DNA from 3 places in the Desulfovibrio aminophilus DSM 12254 genome. Region 2 is predicted to be linked to each of the others. Evidence: predicted binding sites of a transcription regulator. Region 2 holds the regulator's gene; each other region holds the start of a gene.
What was found. Region 2 encodes sigma-54, which starts transcription at its own class of promoters, with help from an activator protein. Its sites were predicted from a motif close to CTGGCACGGNNNNTGCTT; they were not measured.
Positions count from the first base shown of each region.

Region 1: the regulator sigma-54 is predicted to act here: its motif matches at 3,349-3,366, upstream of H587_RS0108160 (TadE/TadG family type IV pilus assembly protein).
Region 3: the regulator sigma-54 is predicted to act here: its motif matches at 2,701-2,718, upstream of H587_RS0103685 (ammonium transporter).

Region 1 covers NZ_AUMA01000010.1:75,210-80,857, forward strand. Annotated here, with positions in the region: gene cpaB (Flp pilus assembly protein CpaB) at 1-574, opposite strand, end outside; gene H587_RS0108145 (A24 family peptidase) at 584-1,129, opposite strand; gene H587_RS0108150 (Flp family type IVb pilin) at 1,281-1,460, opposite strand; gene H587_RS0108155 (sigma-54-dependent transcriptional regulator) at 1,766-3,154, opposite strand; gene H587_RS0108160 (TadE/TadG family type IV pilus assembly protein) at 3,413-3,817, shown strand; gene H587_RS0108165 (vWA domain-containing protein) at 3,780-5,048, shown strand; gene H587_RS0108170 (TadE/TadG family type IV pilus assembly protein) at 5,058-5,522, shown strand; gene H587_RS0108175 (ABC transporter substrate-binding protein) at 5,619-5,648, opposite strand, start outside.
Region 2 covers NZ_AUMA01000006.1:298,165-303,812, forward strand. Annotated here, with positions in the region: gene H587_RS0103440 (PTS sugar transporter subunit IIC) at 1-96, opposite strand, end outside; gene H587_RS0103445 (PTS sugar transporter subunit IIB) at 122-598, opposite strand; gene H587_RS0103450 (PTS sugar transporter subunit IIA) at 601-1,041, opposite strand; gene rapZ (RNase adapter RapZ) at 1,047-1,928, opposite strand; gene H587_RS0103460 (PTS sugar transporter subunit IIA) at 1,936-2,385, opposite strand; gene hpf (ribosome hibernation-promoting factor, HPF/YfiA family) at 2,387-2,929, opposite strand; gene rpoN (RNA polymerase factor sigma-54) at 2,971-4,419, opposite strand; gene lptB (LPS export ABC transporter ATP-binding protein) at 4,651-5,373, opposite strand; gene H587_RS19490 (LptA/OstA family protein) at 5,373-5,648, opposite strand, start outside.
Region 3 covers NZ_AUMA01000007.1:23,909-29,556, forward strand. Annotated here, with positions in the region: gene metK (methionine adenosyltransferase) at 1-774, shown strand, start outside; gene H587_RS0103680 (P-II family nitrogen regulator) at 892-1,224, opposite strand; gene H587_RS0103685 (ammonium transporter) at 1,258-2,658, opposite strand; gene H587_RS0103690 (2-amino-3,7-dideoxy-D-threo-hept-6-ulosonate synthase) at 3,193-3,993, shown strand; gene H587_RS0103695 (3-dehydroquinate synthase II family protein) at 3,995-4,966, shown strand; gene pheA (prephenate dehydratase) at 4,968-5,648, shown strand, end outside.

The sequences.
Region 1 (5,648 bases), on a different contig from region 2:
CGGAGGACGGCTTTTCACCGTCGCCGGAAGGCTCCAGCTCCGTGCCCGTGGCCAGGACCGGAACCTTCTCCAGCACGAGCTTGGTCACTTTCTCCTCCCGCTCGCCGACAGGCAGGGTCACGAGCACGTCCACCAGATTGCCGGGGCGGATGAACCCGGCCAGTCCCATGACCTTGTTGCCCTTCACGGCCATGGCCCTGCGGCCCGGGCCGAGCATGGCGCTGATGCCGCCCACCTTCACGTCCTCGGGAGCCAGACGCGGAGCGGTCACGGCCTCTCCCTTGCCCACGGACTGCGCCAACACGCGGCCCACCAGAGACTCCTGCGCACGGAAGGACTGGGACGGTTCGCTGCCCTCGACGAAGGGAGCCAGCCGAAGCATGCCGGGCTCGATCCGGGCGCCCTTCGGCATGTCGGTGGCGGCGACAACAACCTGCACGGTCCGCACCGTGACCTGGGCCACGGGCGCGGCCGGAGCGCGGGCGGAGAGCCACCGGAAGACAAGCAGACCGGCGGTCAGGGCCAGGACAAGGGCCAGGACCATCTGCAGCAGGGAGCGGACGGTTCTGCTCACGACAACCTCCTAGAGGCCGAGGGTTCCGCGTTCCCAGGCCGTGTAGACCAGAGTGAACACGGTGCCGGCGGCGATGGCCAGCCCGTAGCACAAGCGCGGCAGAGGCCTGCCGACGGGCGCGGGAACCGGCGCATATTCCAGCTTGCGGGTGGCCAGCAGGACCAGGAAGGCGTCGCGGATGTTGCGCAGGACGCGGGGCAGCAGCCCCAAGCGCAGGAGCATGAACAGGGCGTAGAGCCCTCCCGCCAGGCAAGTGAAAAGAAAGGCGCTGAAGACATCGGCCGCGCCGAGCCACGCGCCCACGGCGGCCATGAGCTTCACGTCGCCCCCGCCCATGAGGCGCAGGAGGAACGGCACGAGCATCACGGCCAAGCCCAGGGCCAGGCCGGCGGCGCTGAAGGCCAAGCCGTCCAGGCCCCGGGCCAGCCCGTGATAGGCCAGGCCGGCGAACATCGCGGGAAGCGTGAGCAGATTCGGAATCTTCTGGTCCCAGAGGTCCGTGACCACGGCCACGGACAGCATGACGCAGACGATTGCGCCGATGAGCAGATCCATGTCTCTCCCCTCCTGATCCGCTATGCCCGACGGCCGGTTCCCCCGTTTTCCCCCCGGGGGGCGCGGGGCCCGCGGTCCTTTCAGGAAAAGTTCCGCGAGCCCCGCCCATCCGTCGTTTCCCGCGCCGGGCGCGGGGTCTGGTCGTGCGGGATCAGCTGCCGGTGCTGGTGGTGGGCATCTTTCCGGCGATGGTGTCGAAGGTGCCGCTGACCTTGGTGCCCAGGGTGGTCACCGCGGTGATGATCACGGCCGCGATGAGGGCGGCGATGAGGCCGTATTCCAGAGCGGTCACGCCTTCCTCGTCCTTGAACAGCTGCATCAGTCTGGTCATCATGATCGTTCTCCCCTTCTTGGTGGTTTCCGATTCCGACCCGCGCCGCCGGGATGGAGGCGCGGCCGATGTCCCATATGAGCAATGGCCGTGCCAGGACGTGTCTCGCTAGCACAGGCGAGATATTTTATTCTTTTAAATCATTGTGATGAAGAAATGAGACAGCCGCCACGGGCCTCGCGAAGTAAGCCCTGGCGAAGAGGAGGAATCTACGATTCGTGGATCACACGGTTTTCATGCGAAGCGTGAATGATAGAATAACACACTGAATAAACCTATCTTTTCGCCAGTCCACTATTCATGGATCACTGAACCCGCAGGCAGGCTATCGGGTCCAGGCCGTGCTTCTGGAGTTTGTTCCACAGGTTCTTGGCCGTGATTCCCAGCAGCCGGGCGGCCTCGGTCTGGACGCCCCCGGCGCGGCGCAAGGCTTGCACGATGAGGCCCTTTTCATACTCGTTCACAGCGCGCTTGAGCGGCAGGCCGATTTCGGGTGGGACGATTTCGGGAATCGGCTCGGCCCGCCGCTGCAGCGCCAGCGACAAATCCGCCGCCGTGATCCGGCCGGAAGCCGCGAAGATGGCCGTGCGCTCCAACGTATTGGCCAGTTGGCGGACGTTGCCCGGCCAGTCCTGGGCCTGGAGGAGCCGCAGGGCGTCGGGAGCCAGGGACAGCGGCTCCCCCCCCAGTCGGCGGCCGATCCGGTCGAGGAAGAAATCGGCCAGCAAGGCCAGATCCTCCTTGCGTTCACGCAGGGGCGGCAGATGGATGGCGGCCACGTTCAACCGATAGTAGAGGTCCGCCCGGAACTCCTTGGCCTCCACGCGGTCCCGCAGATCCTGGTTGGTGGCCGCGATGATCCGCACGTCGAAGGTCACGGGCCGCGAGCCGCCCACGCGCTCCACCTGCTTCTGTTCCACGGCGCGCAGGAGCTTGGGTTGAAGGTGCAGGGGCATGTCCCCGATCTCGTCCAGGAGGATGCTGCCGCCCTGGGCCATTTCGAAGCGGCCGCGCCGGGCGGCGGTGGCCCCGGTGAAGGCCCCCTTCTCGTGGCCGAAGAGTTCGCTCTCCAGAAGGTTTTCCGGGATGGCCGCGCAGTTCAGCTTGACGAAGGGACCGGCCGCCCTGGGGCTCAGGGCGTGGATGGTGTCGGCGACGAGTTCCTTGCCCGTACCGGACTCGCCGGTGATGAGCACGTCGGCATCCAGACCGGCCACCCGCTGGAGCATGTCCTTGACCCGCGACATGGCTTGGCCCTGGCCGATGATCCGTGACAGGGGCCCCTCGCGCTCCAAGGTCGTACGCAAGGCCTGGACCTGGCCCTGGAGGCGGCGTTTCTCCAAAGCCCGGCGGATGACCACCTCCATCTCGGCCAGGCTGAACGGCTTGGTGAAGTAGTCGTAGGCCCCGCGCTTGAGGGCCTCCACGGCGGAATCCCTGCTGGAAAAGGCGGTCATGACCACGATGTCGGCCAGGGGCGCGGCCCGCTTGAGGTGCGGAAGAGCCTCGATGCCGGACATGCCGGGAAGCATGACGTCCTGGAGCACGAGGTCGAAATCCCCAGCCTCGGCGAGACGGATGCCCTCCTCGGCAGAACCCGCGACATCCACCTCGAATTCCTTGTCCCGCAAGGCCTCCACGAGCATCCCCCGGAAGGCCGCGTCGTCGTCCACCACCAGAATCCTGGCCGTCATGGCTTCCCCCTGGGCGGCATCGGCCACCCCTCATGACCCTAGCCTCTCCCGGTCTGGAAATCCACAAAAAATAGATCGCCACATCACACACAGGGCTGCAATCCGCAGTGCAAGGAAATTTGCATAGAAAAAATTATTTTATACTTCAATATGATAAGTAAAAAAATACACCGCCAGCGAAATTCTCATGCCCCTTGGTACGGGGGTTGCTTTTGAGAGACTATGGAACGGAACCGAAACGGATCAAGCGAGGATGCCATGCGCAAGCGACATGCACGAGGGCGCGGACAGCGGGGGATGGCGGCGGTGGAGTTCGCGCTCATCCTGCCCGTGCTGGCCGCCCTGTTTTTCCTGATCCTGGAGGGCGCCAACGCGATCCGCACCTATTCCATCATCTCCGAAGCCAGCCGCGAGGCCGCCCGGCTGGTGCTCCGCGAAGGCAGCACGACCAACGTGGAATTCCTGGTGCAGTCCCTGACCGCCGCGCAACTCCCGGCCGCCAACCTGAACACCAACGTGACCGTCAACAGCGAGCAGAAGACCGTCACCGTCGAGGTCGATTATGACTACCAAAGCATGCTCGGTTCCCAGTCCATGGTCGAAACCTTCAACAGCGGCCAACCCTATGTCCTGCTTGCCCGCACGACCATGCCGCTGCCGTAGGCGCCAGCGCGGCGCGGTCCATGTCCTCGTGGCCGTGCTCATTCCCATTCTGTTGGGCGCGGCCGGGCTGGCTCTGGACCTGGGCAACCTCTATCTGGCCCAGACCAGGCTCCAGGCCGCCGTGGACGCCGGGGCCCTGGCCGGAGCCCTGCAACTGCCCTACGACCCGGACCTGACCAAGGACATCGCCAAGCCCGCGGCCATCGACATGGTTCACACCAACTACGCCGAGGCCCAGATCCAGAACGTGGCCGCCGGTTCCGAGGTCCGCAGCCTCTGCGTCACGGCCACGGCCCAGGTGAACACGCTCTTGCTGGGCGTGCTGGGAGTGAATTCCGGCAGCGTGGCGGCCCAGGCCTGCGCCGGATTCAACAATCTGGAAGTGGCCCTGGTCATCGACAACACGGGCAGCATGAAGGGCACACCCATCAGCCGCGTGCGCGAGGCCGGCGCCGACCTGGTGGACCTGATCATCCCCGACGGCGCGGCCCCGAACACCCGCGTCGGCCTGGTGCCATTCCGGGGCAAGGTCAAAGTTCTGGACGCCGAGGGCTATCCCTCGGGCTGTCTGAACGCCGACGGTTCGCTCAACGTGGGCATCCACCCCGACTTCATGCCCCTCTACTACGCCCTGCCGTATTACACCCGGAGCCAGATCAACCTGGACACCTGCACCAGCATTCCTCCGGTGCACTCGCTGACCACGGACAAGGACGAGATCATCGCGGCCATCACCCAGATGGACGCCCTGGGCGCGGGCTCGGGCACGGTCATCTCCGAAGGCATCAGGTGGGGCCGCGAGGTTCTCACGCCCGAGGCTCCCTACACGCAGGGCAGCGCCGACGATAAGATCCGCAAGATCATGATCGTGCTCACCGATGGCGACACCGAGGACGGCACCTGCGGCGGCAGCTACGCCATGTCTTACACGCCCAACAACTACTGGACCAACGCCTACTACGGCATGAAGGTCACCAACTGCCACTGCGAGAACGGCGGCGGCCTGAACCAGGCCATGCTCGCCGAAGCCCAAAAGGCCAAGGATGCGGGCATCGAAATCTTCTCCATCCGCTTCGGCGTCTCGGACACCACGGACATCCAGCTCATGAAGCAGATCGCCTCCAGCAAGCCCGGCACCACCGACCACTACTTCGACGCGCCCTCGGCCGAGGACATCCCCGAGGTCTTCAAGCTCATCGGCAAGCAGCTCGGCTGGCGGCTGCTGAACTAGGAGGCGGTCATGCGACGCAGGCGTTCCAGCTTTTCCCGCGGCGTGGCCGCCGTGGAGATGGCCCTCATCCTCCCGGCCTTGCTGCTCATGGTCTTCGGCCTGCTGGAGAGCGGCAACCTCTTCCTCTCCTGGCTCACGGTCCAGAAGTCGGCCGAGATGGGCGCACGCTTCGCGGCCACCGGCCAGGGCGAGGACGAGGGCACCCGTCTGGCCCAGATCGTGGAACAGACCAACGTCCTGCTGAGCACACTCCCAAGCGCGGGTTCCACGGTCTCGGTCAGGAGCTGGCCCGGCCTGGACACCAGCGGCCCCGGAGTCAGCGGCAGCGCGGGCCAGCCCTGCGGCGTGGTGGAGGTCGGCGTGTCCTTCCTCTACAAGCCCATCACGCCCTTCATCGGCGACGCACTGCCGGAAACGGTCCAGCTCACCGGCGCGGACCGCAAGGTCAACGAGCCCTGGAAACCCTGCCCCTGATTTCTCCCCGCGCCCTCCCCGCCCTCGGGTCTCCTCCGGGGGAAAAAAGAAAGCCGGGCCAAACCCGGCTTTCCCATCTTCAATCAAACGGCGGCGCTACTTCTTGGCATTGGGAGTGAACAGGGG
Region 2 (5,648 bases):
AAAACCGATGGCCAGGGGGCGTTCAACGAGCCCCAGGTTCAAGCTGGAGCGACAGAGCCCGAGGAGGACAAAAAAAAACCGACCGCGCTGAACCAGGCGAGGCTGCCGAGAGTGAAGTCCATCATTTGAACCTCGCTTGCACGGGGTCGTTGGGAACGCAGCGGAAGTCCAGGCTTACCCCATGTTGGGAAAAAAAGCGCAAGCAGGACTCGTCGTCGGTGGAGAGGGCCACGCTGGGCGATATTTGGCGCCGACCCGGCTTGTAGTGGATGTTGCCGACATTGAGGCTCTCGAACTGGAATCCGCGCTCGAAGGCCCGACGGGCGTCGGCGCAGGATGAGAAGAGCACCAGCGCGGCGAGGGGGTGGCCGGACATGGCCTGGACCAGAGCCAACTGGGTGCGTTCCACATGCACAAAAAGGCTGGTGGTGTTTTGGGGGATGGCCAGGGACATGATTTCCTGCTGGATGCTGTCGCCGGCCACTTCGTCATTGGCCACGATGATCGTGGAGGCTCCGGTATAAGGGAGCCACGCTTCAATGACCTGGCCGTGAATCAGCCGGTTGTCGATGCGCACCCAGAGGGATTCCAAGGACATGTCTAGCCTTCCGCGCGGTTGCGGCGCAGGATCTCCCCGGCCACGACGATGCCCTGCTGCCCGGCCTTCTTTGCCTGCGCCGAGAGTTCCGCCAGGGGTTGGTTCCGGCTTTGGAGCACCTTGAGGAGCATGGGCAGGTTCACGCCGGTGATGACTTCCAGTGCCGCCGACTTGCACAGGGACAGAGACAGGGTGGTGGGCGTACCGCCGAAGAGATCGGTCATGACCAACACGCCGGCGCCTTGATCCGTGGCCGACACGGCGGCTTTGATGCCCTCCACCAGTTCTTCCATGCCCGCCGAGGCGGCCATGCTCACGGCTCGGCACCCTTCCTGGGGGCCGAGGACCAGAGAGGCCGCCTCCAACAGGGTCTCACCGAAGTTGCCGTGGGTGACCAGCACCACTCCGATGTGCTTTTCCTCAATCCGCTCGTTGTTGGCCATGTCGCTCAACCCAGTTCAAGGTGTCGATGTTCCAGGGTCACGGCGTATCCGGTGCGCCGAAGTGCTTCGCAGACCAGTTCGGCTACCGCCACAGAGCGATGGCGGCCGCCGGTGCAGCCCAGGGCAAGGGTCACGCGATAGCGTCCCTCGGCCAGGTACAAGGGCAGGAGATAGGAGAGAAAGTCCAAGAACTTACTCCGGAACGTCGCCCCAGGGTCATTGGCCAGAACGTAGTCCGCGATGATTGTGTCCTTGCCGGACAGGGGCCGGAGGTTCTCGTCGAAATAGGGGTTGGGCAAAAAACGCAGATCGAAAAGCAGATCCGATTCGATGGGGACGCCGTACTTGAAGCCGAAGGAGATGATGTGGACCCGCAGCACACCCACTTCCTGCTCCAGCGAGGTCCACTTCTCCTGCAGGGTCCGGCGAAGGTCGTGAATGGAATAATTGGTGGTGTCGATCACCAGGTCGGCCCGCTTGCGCAGAGGGTCCAGGAGCACCTTCTCAGTCTCCAAGGCCTGCTCCAGGCCGAGGCTCCGGCTTTCCAGGGGATGCGGTCGGCGGGTGGTGGCGTAGCGTCGCACCAGTTCGGACAGCCTGGCCTCCAGAAAGACGATGTGCGTCCGGACGCCCTGTTTCTTCAATTCTCCGAAAGCCTTGCGCCACTCCTCGGGAAAGTCCATCTGGCGCAGATCCAGTCCCAGCACCAGACCCCGGTGCTTGCTGTCCTGCTCACGGAAGAGACTCACCAGCTTGGGCGTCAGGCTTGCGGGCAGGCCGTCGACGACGAAGAAGCCCAGATCCTCGAAGACCTTGAGGGCCGTGCTCTTGCCCGAGCCCGAGAGACCCGAGACCACGATGACCGAGAAGCTTCGGGTATCCCCCACCAGCGCCTCACCTGTCGTTCAGCAGGTCCCAGAGGGCCTGGCTGTTCGGAGCGGAGATGAAGCTCCGCCGGAAGGAGTCGTCCTTGAGCAGTCGAGAAATGTGGGCCAGGATGCGCAGATGCAGACCGGCCACCTGCTCGGGCGCCAGCACGAGAAAGAAGATGTGGCAGGGCTTGAAGTCCAGGGAATCGAATTCGACGCCCTGGATGCTCCGCCCCGCCACAACCACGATCTGGGTCAGCCCCGGCAGCTTGCCGTGAGGGATGGCGATGCCGTCCCCGATGCCGGTGGTGCCGAGGCTTTCGCGTTCAAGCAGGACGGCCACGGCCTCGTCCGGATCGACCGGCGGGGTCAGGGCGGCCAGAGACGCCGTCAACTCCGCCAGAACATCGGCCTTGGCCGTGGCCTTGAGGTCCGAGAGGACCAAGTCCCGCGACAGGTATTCCGAAAGCCGCATTTCAGATTCCAGGGTCGATGAGCCCGAAGTCGCCGTTCTTGCGCCGGTAGATGACGTTCAGGCCATCAGTCTCAGAGTTGCGGAAGACCAGGAAGTCGTAACTCCTGGACTCCAGTTGCATGGCGGCCTCGTCCACGCTCATGGGCTTGGGCTCGTACTTGTCCATCTCGGCGATGGACGGGGTGCGCTTCCCCGATTCCTCGATGAAGGTCAGCACGCCCATGCTCACTGCCCGTTCGCGGCCCGCGCGGCGGCGGTCCTTCTGCTTCTCGCGCATCCGGCGCAATTGGGCTTCGAGCTTGTCCAAGACCATGTCGATGGTCGAGTACATGTCCTCGGACTCTTCGTAGGCAGAAAGATGCAGATTGTCGGCCAGGAAGACCACGTCGGCCTTGTGGCGGAACTTCTCCACGGAGAGGTTGACCTGCAGTTCGGGATCCTCGGCGTCGGAAATGAACTTGGAGAGCTTCTCGAAACGCGACTCGGCGTATTCCTTGAGATGCTCGGACGGGTCGAAATTCTTGAAGTTGAAGGAGATGTTCATATGTATCCTCCTGTTCGAGTAAGGAGTGTACGGGCCAAGGGTCAGAGAATGTCCTTGCGCTTGGACGAAGAGGCGATGTTCATGGCCGAACGGTACTTGGCCACCGTGCGGCGGGCGATGTCCACCTTGAGGTGATCCTTGAGGATTTCCCCGATGCGCTCGTCGGACAGGGGGTGCTTGGGATCCTCCTCGCCGATGAGCTTTTTGATCAGGGCCTTGACGCTCTCGGAACCGACCTGGGTGCCGTCCTCCAGGTCCAGGGCGCTGTTGAAGAAGAACTTCAGCTCGAACACGCCGTGCGGCGTGGCCACGTACTTGCTCGTGGTGATGCGGCTGACCGTGGACTCGTGCATGCCGATGTCCTCGGCCACTTCCTTGAGTATGAGCGGCTTGAGCTTGGTCACGCCGTACTCGAAGAACTCGCGCTGGAAGCGCACGATGCTCTCCACGACCTTGTAGAGGGTGCGCTGACGCTGGTAGAGGCTCTTCATGAGCCAGGCCGCCGAGCGCATCTTCTCCTGGACGTAGTCCTTTTCCTTGCCCGCGGTCTGGGACAGGGAGTCGGCGAAAAAGGTGTTCAACTGAAGGCGCGGCAGTCCATCCTCGTTGAGTACGATGATGAAATCGTCGCCGTACTTGTAGACGAAGACGTCCGGGGAGACGTAGTGCGGCTCGGTGCTGGAGAAGTTGGCCCCGGGCATGGGATCAAGCTTCTGGATGATTTCCAGGTAGTGCTTGAGCTCCTCCATGTCGATCTTGAACTTGCGGGCCAGTGGCTTGTAGCGCTTCTTTTCGAGGTCTTCCAGGTGCTCGTCCACCAGTGAGAGCAGGATGGGGTCGGTCTCGCCCAGGATCTCGAGCTGCACGAGCAGGCATTCGCGAGGAGTGCGCGCGGCCACGCCCACCGGGTCCAGGCGCTGGATGCGGTGGATGACGGCCTCGATCTCCTCGTCCGCGGCGTCGGGCACCATGGCCCGAATGTCGTCCATGTCGGCATGCAGATAGCCGCCGGAATCCAGGTTGCCGATGACCGCCTCGCCGATGTCCAGTTCCCGCGGGGTGAAGTGCGACAGGCGCATCTGCCAACTCAGGTGGCCGTCCAGAGAAGGCTTGCTGGCCAAGCGGGCCTCGAAGGAGACGCCCTCCTCCGGTATCTCGGTTTCGCGAACCTGGGCCTGCTTGGAGATGCTGGAAAATTCGCCCAGGTAGTTCTCCCAGTCCGTGCTGCGGATCATCTCCTCGCTGCGTTCCGGGGAAGTCATTTCAGGCGTGGCCGTGGTCTGGTCCACCTCCACGGGCATTTCTTCCATGGGCAGGTCCGAACGTTCGGTCTCGGCTTCCTCCAAAAAAGGATTCTCCAGAAGCTCCTGCTGAACCGTTTCCACCAGCTCCAGGCGCGAGAGCTGCAACAGCTTGATGGCCTGCTGCAACTGGGGGGTCATGACCAGCTGCTGCGAGAGCTTGAGTTGTTGTCTCAGTTCAAGTCCCATGACGCCCGAAACATCCTTTATGGGCCGTTTGGGCGGCCCGATTCAGCTTATTTTTTCACGTTACGGCTTCATTGTGCCACAGTCACCCGGACGGCGCAACCAAGGATCTCGCGGAACTCCCCGTCCGTATTGGTTTTTCGATGAAGACCGCCGACATGAAAAAAGTGTACCAAGTCTGGCGAGGCATGTAAATCGGGCCGGCACGGCGGGCAAACGGAAAAGGCTGGGCGGTCAGAGGCTGAAATCTTCGCCCAGGTAAAGCTGGCGGGCCTTGCTGTCGCGCACGATCTCTTCCGGGGTGCCCTCGAGAATGATCGTGCCTTCGTAGACCAGATAGGCGCGATCGCAGATATTCAGGGTTTCGCGCACATTGTGGTCCGAGATGAGGATGCCCATGCCCATCTTCTTGAGCATGGAGATGATCTCCTGGATGTCGATGACCGCTATTGGGTCGATGCCCGCGAAGGGTTCATCCAGGAGGATGAACTTTGGGTCCAGAATGAGCGCCCTGGCGATTTCCAGCCGCCGTCGTTCGCCGCCGGAAAGGTACATGGCGGGCTGGTCCGCCAGTCGCTTGATGCCGAATTGGTCCATGAGTTCGTCGGCGCGCTTGCGTTGCCGCTCCGGCGAGAGAGCGGACTGCTCCAGGATGATCTGGAGGTTCTGGCGCACGGTGAGCTTGCGGAAGATGGAGCTTTCCTGAGGCAGGTAGGACATGCCGAGACGGGCCCGTTCGTGCAGTGGTCGGTCGGTGATGGGCTGGTCTTCCAGGAGCACTTCCCCGCCGTTGGGCCGGACGATGCCCACGAGCATATAGAAGGTGGTCGTCTTGCCCGCGCCGTTGGGGCCGAGCAGACCGACCACCTCGCGGGGAGAGAGATTCAGGTGGATGTCGTGGACCACCTCGCGGTTGCCGTACCGCTTCTTTAGGTTCGTGGCGATGAGACCGGCCATCAGGGTTTCTTCGCCCCCTCGGGCACACGGAAGATGGCTTCCACCCGTTTGTTCTGTCCGCCGAGCACCTCGCTGCGGTTGTCCTTGACGTAGAACTTGATGACTTCCCCGGCGACGCTGTTGGCGCCGTCGTTCAGCCGGGGGTTGCCCTCCATGCGCAGGACGCCGTCCTTCACGAAGTAGATCAGGGTCTGGCAGGTGCCTTCGCTTTTTTCCTTCTTCATCTTCACACCGCCGTCGGCCACGATGCGCTCGATGTTGTCGGCCACGTCCTT
Region 3 (5,648 bases), on a different contig from region 2:
ACCGAGACGGACGCTCTCATGCCCATGCCCATCTACCTGGCCCACAAGCTTTCCCGGCGTCTGACCTATGTGCGCAAGGAGGGCATTCTCGATTTCCTGCGTCCCGACGGCAAGACCCAGGTGGCCGTGCAGTACGAGGACGGCAAGCCGGTGCGCATCGACAACGTGGTGGTCTCGGCCCAGCACGACAAGCACATCGCCCACGCCGACCTGGTGGAGGCCATCAAGAAGGAAGTCATCTTCCACACGCTGCCGCAGAACCTGATCGACGACAAGCTGAAGATCTACGTGAACCCCACCGGCCGCTTCGTCATCGGCGGTCCCGTGGGCGATTGCGGCCTCACCGGCCGCAAGATCATCCAGGACACCTACGGCGGCGCGGGCGCCCACGGCGGCGGCGCGTTCTCCGGCAAGGATCCCTCCAAGGTGGACCGCTCCGGCGCGTACATGGCCCGTTATGTGGCCAAGAACGTCGTGGCCGCCGGGCTGGCCGAGGTGGCCGAGGTTCAGATCGCCTACGCCATCGGCATGGCCGAGCCCGTGTCCGTGCTCTGCACCTCCCACGGCACCGGGCCGGTGTCCGACGACGTGCTGACCAAGGCCGTGCGCGAGGTTTTCGACCTCCGCCCGTACTACATCATCCAGCGCCTGAACCTGAAGCGGCCCATCTACCGTGAAACCACCAACTACGGCCACTTCGGCCGTGAGCGGCCGGAGTTCATCTGGGAGCAGACCGACGCGGCGGCCGATCTGCGCACCGCCTGCAAGTTGTAACCGGCTGATCGAAGCGATGAACCAAAAGGCGGGGGCGACCCCGCCTTTTTTCATGCCCTCCCCGGACGCGAAAAAAAGGGCGGCCGGAGCCGCCCATTCGTTGTCCGGATCAGGGAGTTAGAGGATGCCGTCCTCGCCGGTGCGGATGCGCAGAGCCCGGGCCAGATCCAGGACGAAGATCACGCCGTCGCCCTCCTTGCCGGTCTGGCCACCCTTCATGACGGCCTCGATGGCCTTGTCCTGGAAGTCGTCGTTGACGCCGATCTCCAAGCGCACCTTCTTAAGCAGGTTCACTTCCATGACGACGCCGCGGTAAGTCTCGGTGAATCCCTTCTGGCGCCCGGCTCCCAACACGTTGGTCACGGAGAGGGAGTAGATTTCCTTGGCGTACAGTTCCTGCTTGACCGCGTTCAGGCGATCGGGCCGGATGTAGGCGATGATGAGCTTCATTGGTGTTTTCCTCCTTGTATTGCGGGCTTCCGGCTACTCGGTGGTGAAGATCTGGAAGCCGCTGTAAGCTTCCTGGCCGTGTTCGGTGATGTCCAGGCCCTTGATCTCCTCCTCGGCGGGCACGCGGATGCCGACCGTCAGCTTGAGGATGGTGAAGACCACCAAGCCGGAGCCGAAGGCCCAGGCGAACACGCTGCCCACGCCGAGGGCCTGGCTCACGAACTGGGTCAGGCCGCCGCCGTAGAACAGTCCCGCGATCCCGCCGTAGTCCGGACTGGCGAACAGGCCCACGCAGAGCGTGCCGAGCGCGCCGCAGACGCCGTGTACGGAGATGGCGCCCACCGGGTCGTCGATCTTGAGCACCTTGTCGATGAAGTCCACGGAGAGGACCACCACCACGCCCGCGATGAGGCCGATGATCATGGCCCCGTCCGGGCTCACGTTGGCGCAGCCGGCGGTGATGGCCACCAGCCCGGCCAGTGCGCCGTTGAAGCTCATGGACACGTCCGGCTTGCCGTAGCGCACCCAGGCGGTGAGCATGGCGCCGAGAGCGCCGGTGCAGGCGGCCAGGTTGGTGGTCACGGCGATGAGGGCGATGTTGGCCTGGGCGGCCACGGTGCTGCCCGGGTTGAAGCCGAACCAGCCGAACCAGAGGATGAACACGCCCAGGGCCACCAGGGCCATGTTGTGGCCGGGAATGGCGCGGGACTTGCCGTCCGGTGTGTACTTGCCGATGCGCGGGCCCATGAGCAGGGCTCCGGCCAGGGCGACCCAGCCGCCCACGGAGTGGACAACGGTGGAGCCGGCGAAGTCGATCACGGGCGCGTCGAGCTTGGAGAGCCAGCCGCCGCCCCAGATCCAGTGGCCGGAGATGGGGTAGATCAGGCCGGTGATGACCACGGACAGAATGAGGTAGGAGATGAACTTGGTGCGTTCGGCGATGGCCCCGGACACGATGGTCGTCGCCGTGGCCGCGAAGACGCACTGGAAAAACCAGAAGGTGAAACCCCAGAGCCCTTCGGGAGTGGCCGGGGTCCATTCGGAGAGGTTGAAGTTGGAGAGGCCGAAGAGCCCGGCGTGATCCGCGCCCATCATCAGCCCGAATCCGATGATGTAGAAGGTCACGGAACCGGCGGCGAAGTCGAACATGTTCTTCATGAGAATGTTGCCGGCGTTCTTGGCTCGGGTCAGACCGACCTCGACCATGGCGAAGCCCGCCTGCATGAACATGACCAGGATCGCGGCGATCAGGGTCCACATGATGTTGGCGTTGGTCTGCGTGAGATACTCCACGGCGGCTTCAGCTGCCGAGGCGGCCTCGGCGGGCTGGTCCTGGGCCAGGGCCAGGGCGGGAGCCAGGGCGAGACCGAAGAGGGCCGCCCCCCCGAGGGCCCCTCTCAGGCATGATCCGGTGGACGACTTGATGAACGACATACGTTTCCTCCTTGAAAGGTGCGGGATGGTTGGGCTGGGGGAAAGCAATCGCCGGGCCAATGCTGTATTTGTTTGAATTAATTGATCTAAACTTATAAACACCCGCCTGGAGCATTCAAAAATGTAAAAATAATAACAATCGTGTTAGGCTTTATATTAAATAAATGCTAAAAATGTAAAAAAATAATGAAACAATTTCTGTTATGAGGCGATGGAGGTCGATAAAAGGCAAAAAAGTACGAATACAATATTTTTTCGATGGATTTTGAGAAAAGTGTTGACACCCCGCCCGAAGCTGGGATAGCCCATTGCGTATGAACTTCTCCAAGCCGCAAGCCAACAGCTTTTTTACCTATTGGTATTATTGGCGCACCCGCGCTTGCGGTCACGGGAGAGGTGCACTGTAGACAAGGGTTTTCTACAGACAACCAAGCCTCTTCAGACAGGGCCGCGGGCGCAAGCCGGCGGCCCTTTTTTGTTCGGCCGCCGGGGCTCCCGCTCCCGAAAGGGGCGAGAAACAGGAGGGACAGGGGTATGCATCTGGGCAAATCCATCCGATTGGAACGCATTTTCGACCGTGAGACCCAACGGACCATCGTGGTGCCCATGGATCACGGCGTCACCGTGGGCCCCATCAAGGGCCTGGTGGACATGCGCTCGGCCGTCTCGGCCGTGGCCGACGGCGGGGCCAACGCCGTGCTCATGCACAAAGGCCTGGTCCGTTGCGGCCACCGCAACCGCGGCCGCGATATCGGCCTCATCGTGCACATCTCCGCCAGCACCACGCTTTCGCCTTTCCCCAACGCCAAGGCCCTCTGCGCCAGCGTGGAGGACGCAATCCGCCTGGGCGCGGACGGCGTGTCCGTGCACGTGAACCTGGGTGACGAGACCGAGCCGACCATGCTCCACGACCTGGGCATGATCGCCTCCCGGGCCAACGAGTGGGGCATTCCCCTGCTGGCCATGGTCTACGCCCGGGGACCGAAGATCACCGACGAGTTCGACCCCGAGGTGGTGGCCCACTGCGCCCGCGTGGGCATGGAGCTGGGCGCGGACGTGGTCAAGGTGCCCTACACCGGCGACCCCGAAACCTTCTCCCGGGTGGTGGCCTCCTGCTGCATCCCGGTGGTCATCGCGGGCGGTCCCAAGCTCGACAGCACCCGCTCTTTCCTCGAGATGGTCCGCGACTCCGTGGCAGCGGGCGGCGCCGGACTCTCGGTGGGCCGCAACGTCTTCCAGCACAAGGATCCGGGAGCCTTGACCCGCGCGCTGCGCGGCGTGGTCCACGAGAACATGCCCGTGGACGAGGCCCTGGCCATCGCGGGCGAGGCGTAGCATGAAAACCATCGTCTTCAAGGCCCTGCCGTTCGACAAGACGCTGCTGACCCTGGCCCTGGAGTCCGGCGTGGACGCGGTGCTCGCCGACGCCGACAAGGTCGAGGACGTGCGCGCCCTGGGCCGTGTGCGGGTGCTGACGCCCGAGGAGCTGCCCTCCCTGGCGCTCGACTCCAAGACCGACGAGGAGGAGGCCGTGCGCCGCCTCAAGGCCGGAGAGCAGTTGGCCCTGGCCAAGGGATGGGAGATCATCCCCGTGGAGAACATCCTGGCCCAGGTTCCGGACGTGGCCCTGGAGGTGGAGTCCCTGGACCGGGCGCGGCTGGCCGCCGGCATCCTGGAGCGCGGCGCGGACGTGCTCGTGGTCCTGCCCGAGGCGGCCAGGGAGCTGAAGGCCATCGTGCGCGAGGTCAAACTGTCCCAGGGCACGATCCCCTTGGTTCCGGCCGTGGTCACGGAGATTCGTCACGCCGGGCTCGGCCACCGGGTCTGCGTGGACACCATCTCCATGCTGAAGCGGGGTCAGGGCATGCTGGTGGGCGACTCCAGCGCCTTCACCTTCCTGGTGCATGCCGAGACCGAATCCAACCCCTACGTGGCGGCCCGGCCCTTCCGGGTCAACGCCGGGGCCGTGCATGCCTATTGCTCCCTGCCCGGGGACAAGACCTGCTACCTGGAGGAGCTTGCCGCCGGGCGCGACGTGCTCGTGGTGGACGCCTCGGGCGAGACGAGCATCGCCACCGTGGGACGCCTCAAGGTCGAGGTCCGGCCCATGCTGCTCATCACGGCCAAGGCCGGGGAGCGGACCGGGCACGTCTTTCTGCAGAACGCCGAGACCATCCGCTTGACCAAGCCCGGCGGCGAGCCCGTGAGCGTGGTCACGTTGCGCGAGGGCGACGAGGTGCTCGTGCGCACGGACGAGGCGGGACGGCATTTCGGCATGCGCATCCGCGAAGACATCAAGGAAGGCTGACATGGACCAGGCCACGGACAAGAACGCCGGCGGACTGGCCGACCTGCGCGAACGCATCGACGCCCTGGACGGGCGGATAGTGGACCTGCTCAACCAGCGGGCGGCCATCAGCTTGGCCGTGGGCCGCGTCAAGTCCGACGCCCAGGAGCAGATATTCAAGCCCTTCCGCGAGAAGGATCTCTTGACCCGTCTGGTGCGCGACAATCCCGGGCCGCTGCCCGAAAAGCACCTGCGGGCCATCTATCGCGAAATTCTTTCCTCCTCGCGGACCCTGCAACGCCCCGAGCGGGTGGTCTTCCTCGGACCCGAGGGCACGTTTTCGCACCTGGCCGCCCAGGAATACCTGGGACATTCGGCCCAGCTCACACCCAAGACCACGTTCGAGGAAATCTTCCGGGCCGTGAGCGAGGGCGCGGCCGAGTTGGGCGTCATCCCCCTGGAGAACTCGCTCCAAGGCACCGTGGGCCAGAACGTGGACCTTTTCATGCAGTACCCGGTCCACATCCAGGCCGAGCTGTATTGCCGCATCAGCCATTCCCTCATGAGTCGGGCCGTTTCCCTGGACAAGGTCACCAGCGTCTCCTCGCATCCCAAGGCCCTGGAGCAATGCATGCATTGGCTCACCGAGCATCTGCCCAAGGCCCGCCTCGTGCCCGAGAACAGCACGGCGGCCGCCGCCGAA